One region of the Oricola thermophila genome, then DNA from elsewhere that is predicted to be linked to it. Evidence: predicted binding sites of a transcription regulator. Region 1 holds the regulator's gene; each other region holds the start of a gene.
The links. The regulator LexA, encoded in region 1, represses DNA repair genes until DNA is damaged. The targets are predictions, from matches to a motif close to TGTTCNNNNTGTGTTCNG.
Positions count from the first base shown of each region.

Region 1 (3,079 bases):
TCTCGTGAACCGACCGGAGCCAAGGGGACGCAATATCCGGGATGCCGGACTGGATTTCGTTGCCGGGCAGACGGTTCTCAAGGCCGGTACACTGCTTGACCCTGGTGCGCTCTGCCTTGCTGCCGCATCCAATCACCCTGCCCTTTCGGTCGTTCGCAAACCGCGCGTCGCCGTTGTCGCGACCGGTGACGAGTTGCTGCCTCCCGGTTCCGAACCCGGCCCGGGCCAGATCATCGCTTCCAATTCCTATGGAATCGGGGCGGTCGCATCGGAGTCGGGCGCCGAGGTGATCGATCTCGGCATTGTGTCTGACCGCGAGGTTGAACTTGGCAACGCTCTTGACCGTGCCGCGGAATGCGGCTGCGATATACTGGTTACCCTGGGCGGCGCATCGGTGGGCGATCACGACCTTGTCAGGAAGGTATTCGTCGATCGAGGGATGAAGCTGGACTTCTGGAAGATCGCCATGCGCCCCGGAAAGCCGCTGATGCATGGCCGGTACGAGGCAATGCGCGTTCTCGGGCTACCCGGCAATCCCGTGTCCGCACTGGTTTGCGGCCTCCTGTTTCTCAAGCCCTTGGTCGAGCGACTCGCCGGGCGTCCGGCGAGTGAGGTCCGTGCCACGGCGCTACTGGAAACGCCGCTTCGGGCAAACGATGGGCGGGAAGATTATATGCGGGGCATCGCGCGCCGCGATGCGGACGGAAATCTTAAGGCCAGGGCATTCGACGTTCAGGATTCATCCATGATCAGCGCATTTGCGCGTTCCAATGTGCTTCTGGTTCGCCCACCCCGCGCGCCGGCGGCAAATGTCGGCGATCCGGTGGAAGTACTCGTCATCAAGCCCGGTACAATTTAGCCAATTGTTAAACGCTTGCGGAACACAAATGGAACAGATATAGACTGTTCCGTGTTTGTTTCCATTTGATTCCCGAGGGCCGCGCCGATGTTGACACGCAAGCAACTCGAACTTCTGATGTTCATCAATGAGCGTCTGAAGGAATCCGGCGTGCCGCCGTCATTCGACGAGATGAAGGAAGCGCTGGATCTGGCGTCCAAGTCCGGAATTCATCGCTTGATTACGGCACTAGAGGAACGGGGGTTTATCCGCCGCCTTCCGAACCGTGCACGAGCCCTGGAAATTGTTCGGCTGCCGGACAGCCTGACGCCGTCGAATGTGAGACGTGGCTTCTCTCCGAGCGTGATCGAGGGCAGCCTCGGCAAACCGCAGCCCGTGCCGGCAGCAAAGTCGGCCGCACCCGTCGCCGACAATGACGGGGGCGTGATCCCAGTGCCTGTGATGGGAAAGATTGCCGCGGGCGTGCCGATTTCCGCCATCGAACACCAGACAAGAACGATATCGCTTCCGCCGGACATGCTTGGCTCCGGGGAGCACTACGCGCTTGAGGTCGAAGGCGATTCGATGATCGAGGCCGGCATTTTCAGCGGCGATACGGCCATCATCAGGAAGGGTGACAGCGCCAATGTCGGGGACATCGTCGTCGCGCTCGTCGATGACGAGGAAGCGACGTTGAAGCGCTTCCGGCGCAAGGGAGCGTCGATCGCGCTGGAAGCCGCAAACCCCGCATACGAGACCCGCATTTTCGGTCCGGACCGTGTTCGTGTTCAGGGCAAGCTGGTCGGACTGATCCGCCGCTATTGATCGGACCTGCGCGGTTTCCATTCGCCGAGATTGCGAGCCGCACGGGAGTATTTGCGATGTTCGAGCCAGGGACGCACCGGACCGGGCAACGCATGACGGATCGTTAGTTGGCGGCCCCTTCGGTTCATGCGTATCTCGGCCGCTCCCTTGAGCGCCAGCATTTGCGCTGTCAGTACCGGCGTTCCGTCAAGGCATTCCTGCGGCGACGGGGCCGCGGCGAGGATGACAAGGTCGTTTTCGGCACAGAGTCGACGCAGGGACAGGACACCCGTTGGCCGCATTCGATCCGCTGGAGCGGAGACATAGGCAATTCTTGCTTCGCCGTCCGGCGTTACTAATTTGGCGATACATCGTTCCCCCTCGCATGACAGGCGCTCGGACCCGTTTGGCCGAACCACTTCCGTTCCGCGATAGGCATCGGCCCACTGGTCAAGGATGAAGGCATTCGGCCTGTGCCTGTTCACATGTATCCGTGTCCCGTTTTGGCTCGCTTCGAGGATGGCGAACTGCCGCGCATCTTCCGAAATGACCGCCATCGGAATGGTGTCGGACCTCCAGATCAGCGCCCCGGCGATAAAAAGAGGAAGCGAAAACAAACGCAGCCAGGTCGAAGGTAGGCACAGGATTACCAGCGCTACCACGAAACTCGCCAAAGCGGTTTCCGGCATCTGCCCCAACGGTACCGTCGGCGACAGGTCAGCGACCCATTCGGCAATCTCGATCACCAGCCCGACGGCCCATGCCATCACTTTCAACGGAAGGACGTGCAGGGCGAACGGCATGGCGACAATCGCGGCCACCGCCGACGGCATGATCACCATCGTTACGACAGGCATTGCGAGCAAGTTCCCGAGCAGACCGTACGGGGCGATCCGGCCAAAGTGGTAGGCCGCGAATATTCCGGTCGCAAACCCCGCGACCAGGGAGGTCACGGCGATGCCCAGCAAGTACCCTGATGCGGTTTTCAGCCAGCCAGGGACAGGCCCGGATACTGAACCATTCCGTGCCGCTGCGGTACGGCGACGGTGTGCATCCTGCCATGCTGCGTATACCGCGATCAGGGCAGCCGTTGCGGCAAATGACATCTGGAAGCCCGGACCAGCCACTTCATGCGGCGCAAATGCGATTACTGCGATCGCGGCCAATGCCAGATTGCGCATCGTAACAGCGCTTCGGTCAAAGGTGAGTGCCAGAAGCATGACCGCCAGCATGATGAACGATCTCTGCGTTGCGACGCCCGCACCGGCCAGAAAAAGATAGAAACCCGTGGCCCCTAGTGCCCCTGCTGCGGCATATTTCTTGACCGGATGGCGCGCGGCCCACCCCGGAAAGAAAGCAAATCCCAGCCTCAGACCGGCCATGACGGTTGCAGCGACAAGGGCCATGTGTAGGCCCGAGATGGACAGTATGTGCGCC
Region 1 covers NZ_CP054836.1:1,320,512-1,323,590, reverse strand. Annotated here, with positions in the region: gene HTY61_RS06415 (molybdopterin molybdotransferase MoeA) at 1-859, shown strand, start outside; gene lexA (transcriptional repressor LexA) at 947-1,663, shown strand; gene HTY61_RS06405 (ComEC/Rec2 family competence protein) at 1,657-3,079, opposite strand, start outside.

Region 2 (3,079 bases), 100 kb from region 1:
CGGTCGGGCTGGCTCCGCTGTTTCTGGCAGTCACTGCCGGCATGAACCGGGCAGAACGCCGACAGGTTGCACTCCGCGCCAGCGTCATCGCATTCGCGATATTCGTACTCTTCGCAATTGCCGGAACGCTGATCCTTTCGCTGTTCGGCATCACCCTTCCGGCATTTCGGGTGGCTGGCGGGCTGCTGCTTTTCTGGATCGCGTTCGAGATGGTGTTCGAACGCAGGCAGGAGCGTCACGAGAACACCGCGCAGCGCGCCATAACCGAGGACGACATTCATAGCGTCTCGGTATTTCCGCTCGCCATCCCGCTCATGGCCGGTCCGGGTGCGATTTCGGCAACAATCCTGCTGTCCGGCGAATTCTCTGGCGAATACTCAAGCGCGCTCGGTCGTACGGCCCTGATCGCAATCCTGCTCGGGATCGTAGCCCTTACATACGGAATCTACCTGCTGGCCGAGCGCGTGGAAGTCCTCCTGGGTGCGACAGGGCGCTCGGTGCTGACCCGCCTTCTCGGCGTGATCCTGTCGGCGCTTGCCGTCCAGTTCGTCGCAGACGGTGTCAAGGCGCTTGTCGCGACCTGATCGCTAGCGCAGCGCGTCGAGATCTACGGACACCTCGACGCCGCCGAATTCGTGGACGCTGTCATGTGCCTTCACGACCACCGTCGACACATGTTCGGGGATGCGGATACCTGACTGGGAACGCGTGAATGGCTGCTCGTCAACATGCGGGTGGGCGAGAACTCGTTCCCCGTAGACCGTACCGTCCGGGCCGACGACGATCCACTTGTCGGCATAGTGTTCCCAGCCCTCATCGGCATGTCGGACCGCCACGCTGAATTGCCACGTGCCTTCATCCTGCTGGCGCGCATCGACCGAAACGACGTCTGCCTCGCCGGCGAAGACCTGCGTAAGCGAAAGCAGGATCGCAGCCACCGCGACCACCACGACCGGTAGCGCCGATGAATTGCTGCGATATCCCTGCCTCGCCGTCATGGCATTCTGCACCCTAGAACGGAATTTCGTCGTCCATGTCGCGGACGAAGTCGCTGCCGCCGGAAGCAGGCTGCTGCCCTCCTCCCTGCTCGGCACCGTAGCTGCCCACCTGCTGCCGGCCACCACCGCCACCGCCGTAGCCGCCCTCGCCTTCACCCCGGCTGTCGAGCATCTGCAGGTCGCCGCGGAAACGCTGCAGCACGATTTCCGTGGTATATCGGTCCTGTCCGCTCTGGTCCTGCCACTTGCGCGTCTGCAACTGGCCCTCGACATAGACCTTGGAGCCCTTCTTCAGATAGTTCTCCGCCACCTTCGCCAGGTTCTCGTTGAAAATGACGACCCTGTGCCATTCCGTACGCTCGCGCCGCTCGCCGGAATTCTTGTCCCGCCAGCTTTCCGACGTCGCCACCGACAGGTTCACCACCGGTTCGCCCGAATTGAGTCGACGCACTTCCGGGTCGGCGCCCAGATTGCCGACGAGAATTACCTTGTTCACGCTGCCAGCCATGACGCCAACACTCCTGCCTGATTTTCTGAATTCCGATCCACACTAAACAAGCGCGCAACGCGGCTCCATATCGGCCGACGCTGTCCACAGGGTCTTTTCGTTCTTGAAATGTTCTATTGATTGCGCCATGACCTTGTCAAGTTTTGCGGGCGAGTCATCAAATGTCGGCAGACTGGCCTGCTGTCACTCGACAAGCCGGCAGACATGCTTAAATGAATAGCGGTGCGGCCCGACCCGCGATAGGCACATCCTCCATGACCGAGCATAAATTCATTTCCATACGCGGCGCGCGCGAACACAATCTGAAGAATGTCGATCTCGACATACCGCGCGACAAGCTGATCGTAATGACCGGCATGTCGGGCTCCGGCAAGTCATCGCTCGCCTTCGACACCATCTATGCCGAGGGGCAGCGCCGCTACGTCGAGAGCCTGTCCGCCTATGCTCGCCAGTTTCTGGAAATGATGCAGAAACCGGATGTCGACCAGATCGACGGTCTGTCGCCGGCCATTTCCATCGAACAGAAGACGACATCCCGCAACCCGCGCTCGACGGTCGGCACAGTGACCGAGATATATGACTATCTGCGCCTGCTGTTCGCGCGTGTCGGCGTGCCGATATCCCCTGCGACGGGCCTGCCGATCGAGAGCCAGACAGTCAGCCAGATGGTCGATCGCATCATGGCACTCGACGAGGGAACGCGCCTCTACATACTTGCCCCAATCGTCAGGGGGCGAAAAGGCGAGTACCGCAAGGATTTCGCCGAACTGATGAAGAAGGGCTTCCAGCGCGTGAAGGTGGACGGCGAATTCTACGAGATCGCCGACGTCCCGGCCCTGGACAAGAAGTTCAAGCACGATATCGACGTAGTCGTGGACCGTGTTGTCGTCCGGGACGACATCGGTGCGCGTCTTGCCGACAGCCTTGAGACCTGCCTGCAACTTGCCGACGGGCTCGCCGTTGCGGAATTCGCCGACAAGCCGCTGCCGCCCGAGGACACCGGGGCCGACGCCATCAACAAGTCGAAGAACGACACCCACGAACGGATCGTTTTCTCGGAAAAGTTCGCCTGCCCGGTTTCCGGCTTCACGATACCGGAAATCGAGCCGCGCCTTTTCTCCTTCAACAACCCTTTCGGCGCATGCCCGTCCTGCGATGGCCTGGGCGTGCAGCAGAAGATCGATCCCGGCCTTGTCGTGCCCGAACGCGACGCGAAATTGCATGAGGCAATAGCGCCCTGGGCAAAGTCTTCGTCTCCCTATTACCGCCAGACACTCGACGCACTCGGCAAGGCCTACGGGTTCAAGATCACCGACAAGTGGTCAGACGTTTCAGACGAAGCCAGGAATGCCGTCCTGTACGGCACAGGATCGCGGGAGATCGACTTCGTCTATGACGACGGATTGCGCTCATACAAGACGACCAAGACCTTCGAAGGTGTAATTCCCAATCTGGAGCGCCGCTGGAAGGAAACCGATTCCTCATGGGTGCGCGAGGAGATCGACCGCTACATGTCGGCCACTCCCTGTGCCGCCTGCAACGGCCATCGCCTCAAGCCGGAGGCGCTTGCGGT
Region 2 covers NZ_CP054836.1:1,425,420-1,428,498, forward strand. Annotated here, with positions in the region: gene HTY61_RS06885 (MarC family protein) at 1-584, shown strand, start outside; gene HTY61_RS06890 (hypothetical protein) at 588-998, opposite strand; gene ssb (single-stranded DNA-binding protein) at 1,012-1,506, opposite strand; gene uvrA (excinuclease ABC subunit UvrA) at 1,761-3,079, shown strand, end outside.
Region 2: uvrA (excinuclease ABC subunit UvrA) is a predicted target of LexA. The motif match lies at 1,605-1,622, and genes of this name have one in related genera.

Region 3 (3,079 bases), 990 kb from region 1:
ACCTTGGCGTGGTCGGGGTCGGCGGCCTCGGTGAACAGCGTCTTGCCGAGCCGGCCCTCGTTGTGGGCGATCAGGTGGGAGGCGGCGCCGAGAATGTGCTGCGTGGAGCGGTAGTTGCGCTCCAGCCGGATCACCGTGGCGCCGGGAAAGTCCTTCTCGAAGCGCAGGATGTTGTCCACCTCCGCGCCGCGCCAGCCGTAGATCGACTGGTCGTCGTCGCCGACACAACAGATATTCACGCTCACGGGCCGTTCCGCGCCTTGCGGCGCCGGCCCTCCGCCTTCGGCGGCCCGGTTTGCGCTTACGGCCGGGCGTTCGCTGCGCGAACCGGCCTCCGCGGGGGCGGACGAAAAGTCGTCCGGCGCGCGGTCGCGCGCTCCGCCTTCGGCGGGGGAGGCGGAGCCCGAGACATAGGGCGCCGGGGCCTCGGCAAGCCCGGCATCCTTCGATGCCGGCCTTTGCGCCAGCAGGCGCAGCCACATGTATTGCGCGGTGTTGGTGTCCTGGTACTCGTCGACCAGGATGTAGCGGAACTTGCGGTGATACTCGGCCAGCACGTCCGGGTTGTCGCGCAGCAGGCGGATGGGGTGGCAGAGCAGGTCGCCGAAATCGCAGGCGTTGAGCGTCTTCAGGCGGTCCTGGTAGGCGGCGAACAGCTCGCGGCCCCTGCCCTCGCCGAAGGCGCGGGCGTCGCCCTCCGGGATGTCGCGCGGGCCCCAGCCCTTGTTCTTCCAGCCGTCGATCATGTGGGCGAAGGAGCGCGGCGTCCAGCGCTTGTCGTCGAGGCCCTCGGCCTGGATCACCTGCTTGACGAGGCGGACCTGGTCGTCGGTGTCGAGAATGGTGAAATCGGAGCGCAGGCCGGCAAGCTCGGCGTGCCGGCGCAGGATCTTCACGCCGATGGAGTGGAAGGTGCCGAGCCAGGGCATGCCCTCGATCGCCTCGCCGACGAGGACGCCGATGCGCTCCTTCATCTCGCGCGCGGCCTTGTTGGTGAAGGTGACGGCGAGGATCTGCGAGGGGAAGGCGAGGCCGAGCGACAATATGTGGGCGATGCGGGTGGTCAGGACCCGCGTCTTGCCGGTGCCGGCGCCCGCCAGGACGAGAACCGGGCCCTCGGTGGTCTCCACCGCGCGGCGCTGCTCGGGATTCAGGCCCTCCAGATAGGACGGGGCTTGCTGCCGGCGGGCGGCCATGGCGCGCGCGGCGATGGAGCCTTGCGCCGGTTCCGGGCGCGGCGGCTCGTCGTCGCCGAAGGGGATGTCGTCGAATGGATCGCTCATTGAAGGGCAATGTAGTGATTCGGGCGGGAAAGACCAGAACGAAACGCGAATGGCAAGGCCGGTTCCACCGGAACGAAGGATGCTGGTGACAGCGGGCGCCGCATGGCCCAAGATCGGCAGGCGACAAGGCCGTCCAGGGGAGGAGACGATGGAAGGCACGATTTTCGGCGAGGGGCTCGACCGCAACGCCGCCAACTACCAGCCGCTTACGCCGCTGAAACATCTCGAGCGCGCGGCGGCGGTGTTTCCGGATCATGTCGCCATCATCCACGGGACGCTCAGGCGCAGCTACGCGGACTTTTACGCCCGCTCGCGAAGGCTGGCCTCGGCCCTGCGGAAGGCGGGTATCGGGCGCGGCGACACGGTGGCCGTGATGCTGTCCAACACGCCGGCCATGCTGGAGGCCCATCACGGCGTGCCGATGGCCGGCGCGGTGCTGCTGTCGATCAACACGCGGCTCGACGCCGAGGTGATCGCCTTCCAGCTCGACCACGGCGAGGCGAGGGCGGTGATCGTCGACCGGGAATTCTCCGCCGTCATGGCCTCCGCGCTGAAGCGGGCGGAGCGCAATCCGCTGGTCATAAACTACGACGACCCGGACTATCCCGACGACGCGCCCTTCCCGAAGGGGGAGCCGATCGGATCGCTCGAATACGAGGACTTCATCGCCGGCGGCGACCCGGACTTCGAATGGGCGATGCCGGACGACGAGTGGGACGCGATCTCGCTGAACTACACCTCGGGGACGACCGGCAACCCGAAGGGCGTGGTCTACCACCATCGCGGCGCGGCGCTGATGGGCTATGCCAACGTGATCGCGAGCGGCATGGGCCGGCACCCGGTCTACCTCTGGACGCTGCCGATGTTCCACTGCAACGGCTGGTGCTTTCCGTGGACGCTTTCCGTGCAGGCGGGCACGCATGTGTGCCTGCGCTGGGTGCGGGCGAAGGCGATGTACGACGCCATCGCCGAGCACGGGGTGACGCATCTGTGCGGCGCGCCGGTGGTGATGTCGATGCTGCTGAACGCGGCCGAGGCGGAGAAGCGCGACTTCCCGCAGACGGTGACGTTCAACACCGCGGCCGCGCCGCCGCCGGAAACCGTGCTGGCCGGCATGGCGCAGGCCGGTTTCGAGGTCACGCATCTCTACGGGCTGACCGAGACCTACGGGCCGGCGGTGGTCAACGAGTGGCACGGCGAGTGGAACGCGCTGGAGGGCCCGGAAAGGGCGGCGCTGAAGGCGCGCCAGGGCGTGCGCTACGCCGCGCTGGAGGACGTGACGGTGATGGACCCGGAAACGATGGAACGGGTGCCCGCCGACGGCGAGACGCTGGGCGAGGTGATGTTCCGCGGCAACATCGTGATGAAGGGCTACCTGAAGAACCCGTCGGCGACGGAGCAGGCGTTCGCCGGCGGCTGGTTCCATTCCGGCGATCTCGGCGTGATGCACGAGGACGGATACATCCAGCTCAAGGACCGCTCGAAGGACATCATAATCTCCGGCGGCGAGAACATCTCCTCGATCGAGGTGGAGGACGCGATCTACAAGCACCCGGCGGTCGCCGCGGCGGCGGTGGTGGCGAAGCCGGACGAGAAATGGGGCGAGAGCCCCTGCGCCTTCGTCGAGCTGAAGCCGGGGAAGGCGGCGACGGCGGAGGAGATCATCGCCCATTGCCGCACGCTGATGGCGCATTTCAAGTGCCCGCGCCACGTGGTGTTCACTGAACTGCCGAAGACATCGACGGGCAAGATCCAGAAATTCGTGCTGCGGGAAAAGGCAAAGGAGGCGTGAGGGG
Region 3 covers NZ_CP054836.1:326,331-329,409, forward strand. Annotated here, with positions in the region: gene HTY61_RS19730 (ATP-dependent helicase) at 1-1,283, opposite strand, end outside; gene HTY61_RS01480 (acyl-CoA synthetase) at 1,432-3,075, shown strand.
Region 3: HTY61_RS19730 (ATP-dependent helicase) is a predicted target of LexA. The motif match lies at 1,318-1,335, and genes of this name have one in related genera.

Region 4 (3,079 bases), 1.3 Mb from region 1:
GGCAATCGCCCGGCACTGGCTGGGCGGCTCCTCCCGGTCCTGCGCGGCTGCCGGTGCGACGGAGCCCGCAATGGCTATGGCGACAAGCCCGGTCAGGGTGTGAAGGAAGCGCATGGTGGTCGTCCTCGCTCGTCCTGCCAGGGATTGTAGCGGAGGATCGCGCCGGGGCGAATCACGATTTCGAACCGCCGTGCATGCCCGCCCCGCTGGACGATGCCCGCGATCTCTCATATAAGCCGCGCGACTTTGAAATATCCGCAGGACGACAGAGGAACGAATGGCCGGTCATTCCAAATTCAAGAACATCATGCATCGCAAGGGTCGCCAGGATGCGGCCCGCTCCAAGCTGTTCTCGCGCCTTTCCAAGGAAATCACCGTCGCGGTGAAAATGGGCGGCGGAACGACCGATCCCGACATGAACCCGCGCCTGCGGCTGGCCATCCAGAACGCCAAGGGCCAGTCGATGCCGAAGGACAACATCCAGCGCGCGATCAACAAAGGGTCGGGCGGCGATGCCGACGACTACAAGGAGATGCGCTACGAGGGGTATGGCCCCGGCGGTGTCGCCATCATCGTCGAGGCGCTGACCGACAACCTCAACCGCTCGGCGTCCAACATCCGCGCCTGCTTCTCCAAGAACGGCGGCTCGCTCGGCGAGACCGGCTCCGTCTCCTTCATGTTCGACCGGGTCGGCGAGATCGTCTACAAGCCCGAGGCCGGCGACGCGGACACGATCATGGAGGCGGCCATCGAGGCCGGCGCCGATGACGTCGAGACCGACGAGGACGGCCACACCATCATTTGCGCCTTCGAGGATCTCGGCACGGTTTCGAAGACGCTGGAGGCCACCCTCGGCGAGCCGGAATCCGTCAACATCATCTGGAAGCCGCAGAACCGCACGCCCGTGGACGAAGCCAAGGCCGCCACGCTGATGAAGCTTCTGGAAGCCCTCGACGATGACGACGACGTGCAGAACGTCTATTCCAACGAGGACATCCCCGAGGAGGTGATGGCGAAGCTTTCCGCCTGATCCCCGGCTTTGGCGCCGCGGCAGTCAGGCCTGACCGCGCAGCCCGTCGAGCACGGGAAGCGTCATGATCGCGGCGGCAATGACGATCAACAGGGCGACGCGCTTGTAGGTCGATTCGCTGGCGAGGCCGAACAGGCGCGCGCCGACCAGCAGGGCGACGAGGTAGAGCGGCGCGCAGACCAGGCCGAGCATCAGGGACTCGCGGTTGACGATGCCCGCGACAACGAGGCCCGTGCCGGACAGCACCTGCGCCAGCGCGAAGTAGACGAGCAGGTTCGCCCGCACCAGCCCGGCGCCCGTCGACAGCGCCATCCAGTAGAGGATGACCGGCGGGCCGGAGACCCCGGCTGCGCCGCCGAGAAAGCCGGAAATGCCCCCGACGCCAATGCGCACGGCCAGGTTGCGCGGTCCGCGATAGACCCAGCCCGACCACAGTATCGCTGCGGCGACGAGGATGACCAAGGACATGAACCAGCGCAGCGTCACTGTGTCGCCGGTCTTGAGGAACCAGATGCCGAGCGGCAGGATCAGCCCGTAGCCGGCGGCAACCGGCAGCAGTTCGCGCAGCGAGACTTTCTTCAGGGCGCTGAGGATGAGCGGCAGCATCGGCAGGGAATCGATGACCAGCAGGATGACGATGGCCGCCTGCGGGCCGAAGGTCATCGCGCCCACCGGGCCTATGATCATGCCGGTGCCGAAGCCGGAAAAGCCGCGCACGATGCCGGCAACGGCAATCGCGAACAGCAGGACGAGGAGAGCCGCGTCGACGGGGATGCCCAGAATTGTCACGGATGGTACCCGGAAGAGTTGAAAAGCGGCTGCATCGCATAACCGCCCGGCATGGGCAAGATGTGACTTTTGTTTTCTTTTTGTTCACATCCTTCATGCGACAGGCTAACCTGAAGACGGAGGCCAGATGGGACAGGCGATTCGGATAATCGGGATCGACCCGGGATTGCGCCGGACGGGATGGGGCATTGTCGAGAGCCTCGGCAACAGCCTGCGTTTCGTCGGCTCGGGTACGGTCCGCTCGGACATCAAGGCGGACCTAGCATCGCGGCTGTGCCAGCTGCATGACGGGCTTGCCGAGATATTGCACGAGCACATGCCGCACGAGGCGGCCGTCGAGCAGACCTTCGTCAACAAGGATGCGACGGCGACGCTGAAGCTCGGCCAGGCACGCGGTATCGCCATGCTGGTGCCGGCGCGCGCCGGCCTGCCGGTGGCGGAATACGCGCCGAACGCGGTCAAGAAGACGGTGATCGGCGTCGGGCACGGCGACAAGAAGCAGATCCACATGATGGTGAAGGTGCTGATGCCGAAGGCGACGTTCGATACCGACGACGCGGCGGACGCGCTGGCCATCGCCATCTGCCACGCGCATCACCGCACGAGCGCGGCCCACCAGGCGAGGCTTGCAACAGCATGATCGGAAAGCTGAAAGGCACCGTCGACGAGATCGGCGAGGATCACGCGATCATAGACGTGCACGGCGTCGGCTACGTGGCCTTCTGCCCAGCGCGCACGCTGGCGAGTCTCAACGAGGGCGAGGCCGCGGTGCTGCATATCGAGACCTATGTACGCGAGGACATGATCCGGCTTTACGGATTCTCGACCCATCTCGAACGCGAATGGTTCCGGCTGCTGCAGAGCGTTCAGGGAGTCGGCGCCAAGGTGGCGCTGGCCGTGCTGTCCACGCTGTCGGCATCCGACCTGGCCAACGCAATCGCGCTGCAGGACAAGGCGATGGTGGCGCGCGCGCCGGGCATCGGGCCGAAGGTGGCGCAGCGCATCGTAACCGAACTGAAGAACAAGGCACCGGCCTTCGCGGGCGAAGCCTCGGGCACGATCGGGTTGAAGCAGGAACTGGGCGAGGGCGTGGCCTCCGCGCCGGTTTCCGATGCGGTCTCGGCACTGACCAATCTCGGCTATTCCCGCGACCAGGCGGCGAACGCGGTGGCAGTGGCGCTGAAGGAAGCCGGCGAGGGTGCCGACAGCGCGAAGCTGATACGGCTTGGGCTGAAGGAACTGGCGAAGTGATGCGGGCTT
Region 4 covers NZ_CP054836.1:3,985,607-3,988,685, forward strand. Annotated here, with positions in the region: gene HTY61_RS19310 (MBL fold metallo-hydrolase) at 1-114, opposite strand, end outside; gene HTY61_RS19315 (YebC/PmpR family DNA-binding transcriptional regulator) at 278-1,030, shown strand; gene HTY61_RS19320 (sulfite exporter TauE/SafE family protein) at 1,055-1,819, opposite strand; gene ruvC (crossover junction endodeoxyribonuclease RuvC) at 1,947-2,459, shown strand; gene ruvA (Holliday junction branch migration protein RuvA) at 2,456-3,070, shown strand.
Region 4: ruvC (crossover junction endodeoxyribonuclease RuvC) is a predicted target of LexA. The motif match lies at 1,890-1,907, and genes of this name have one in related genera.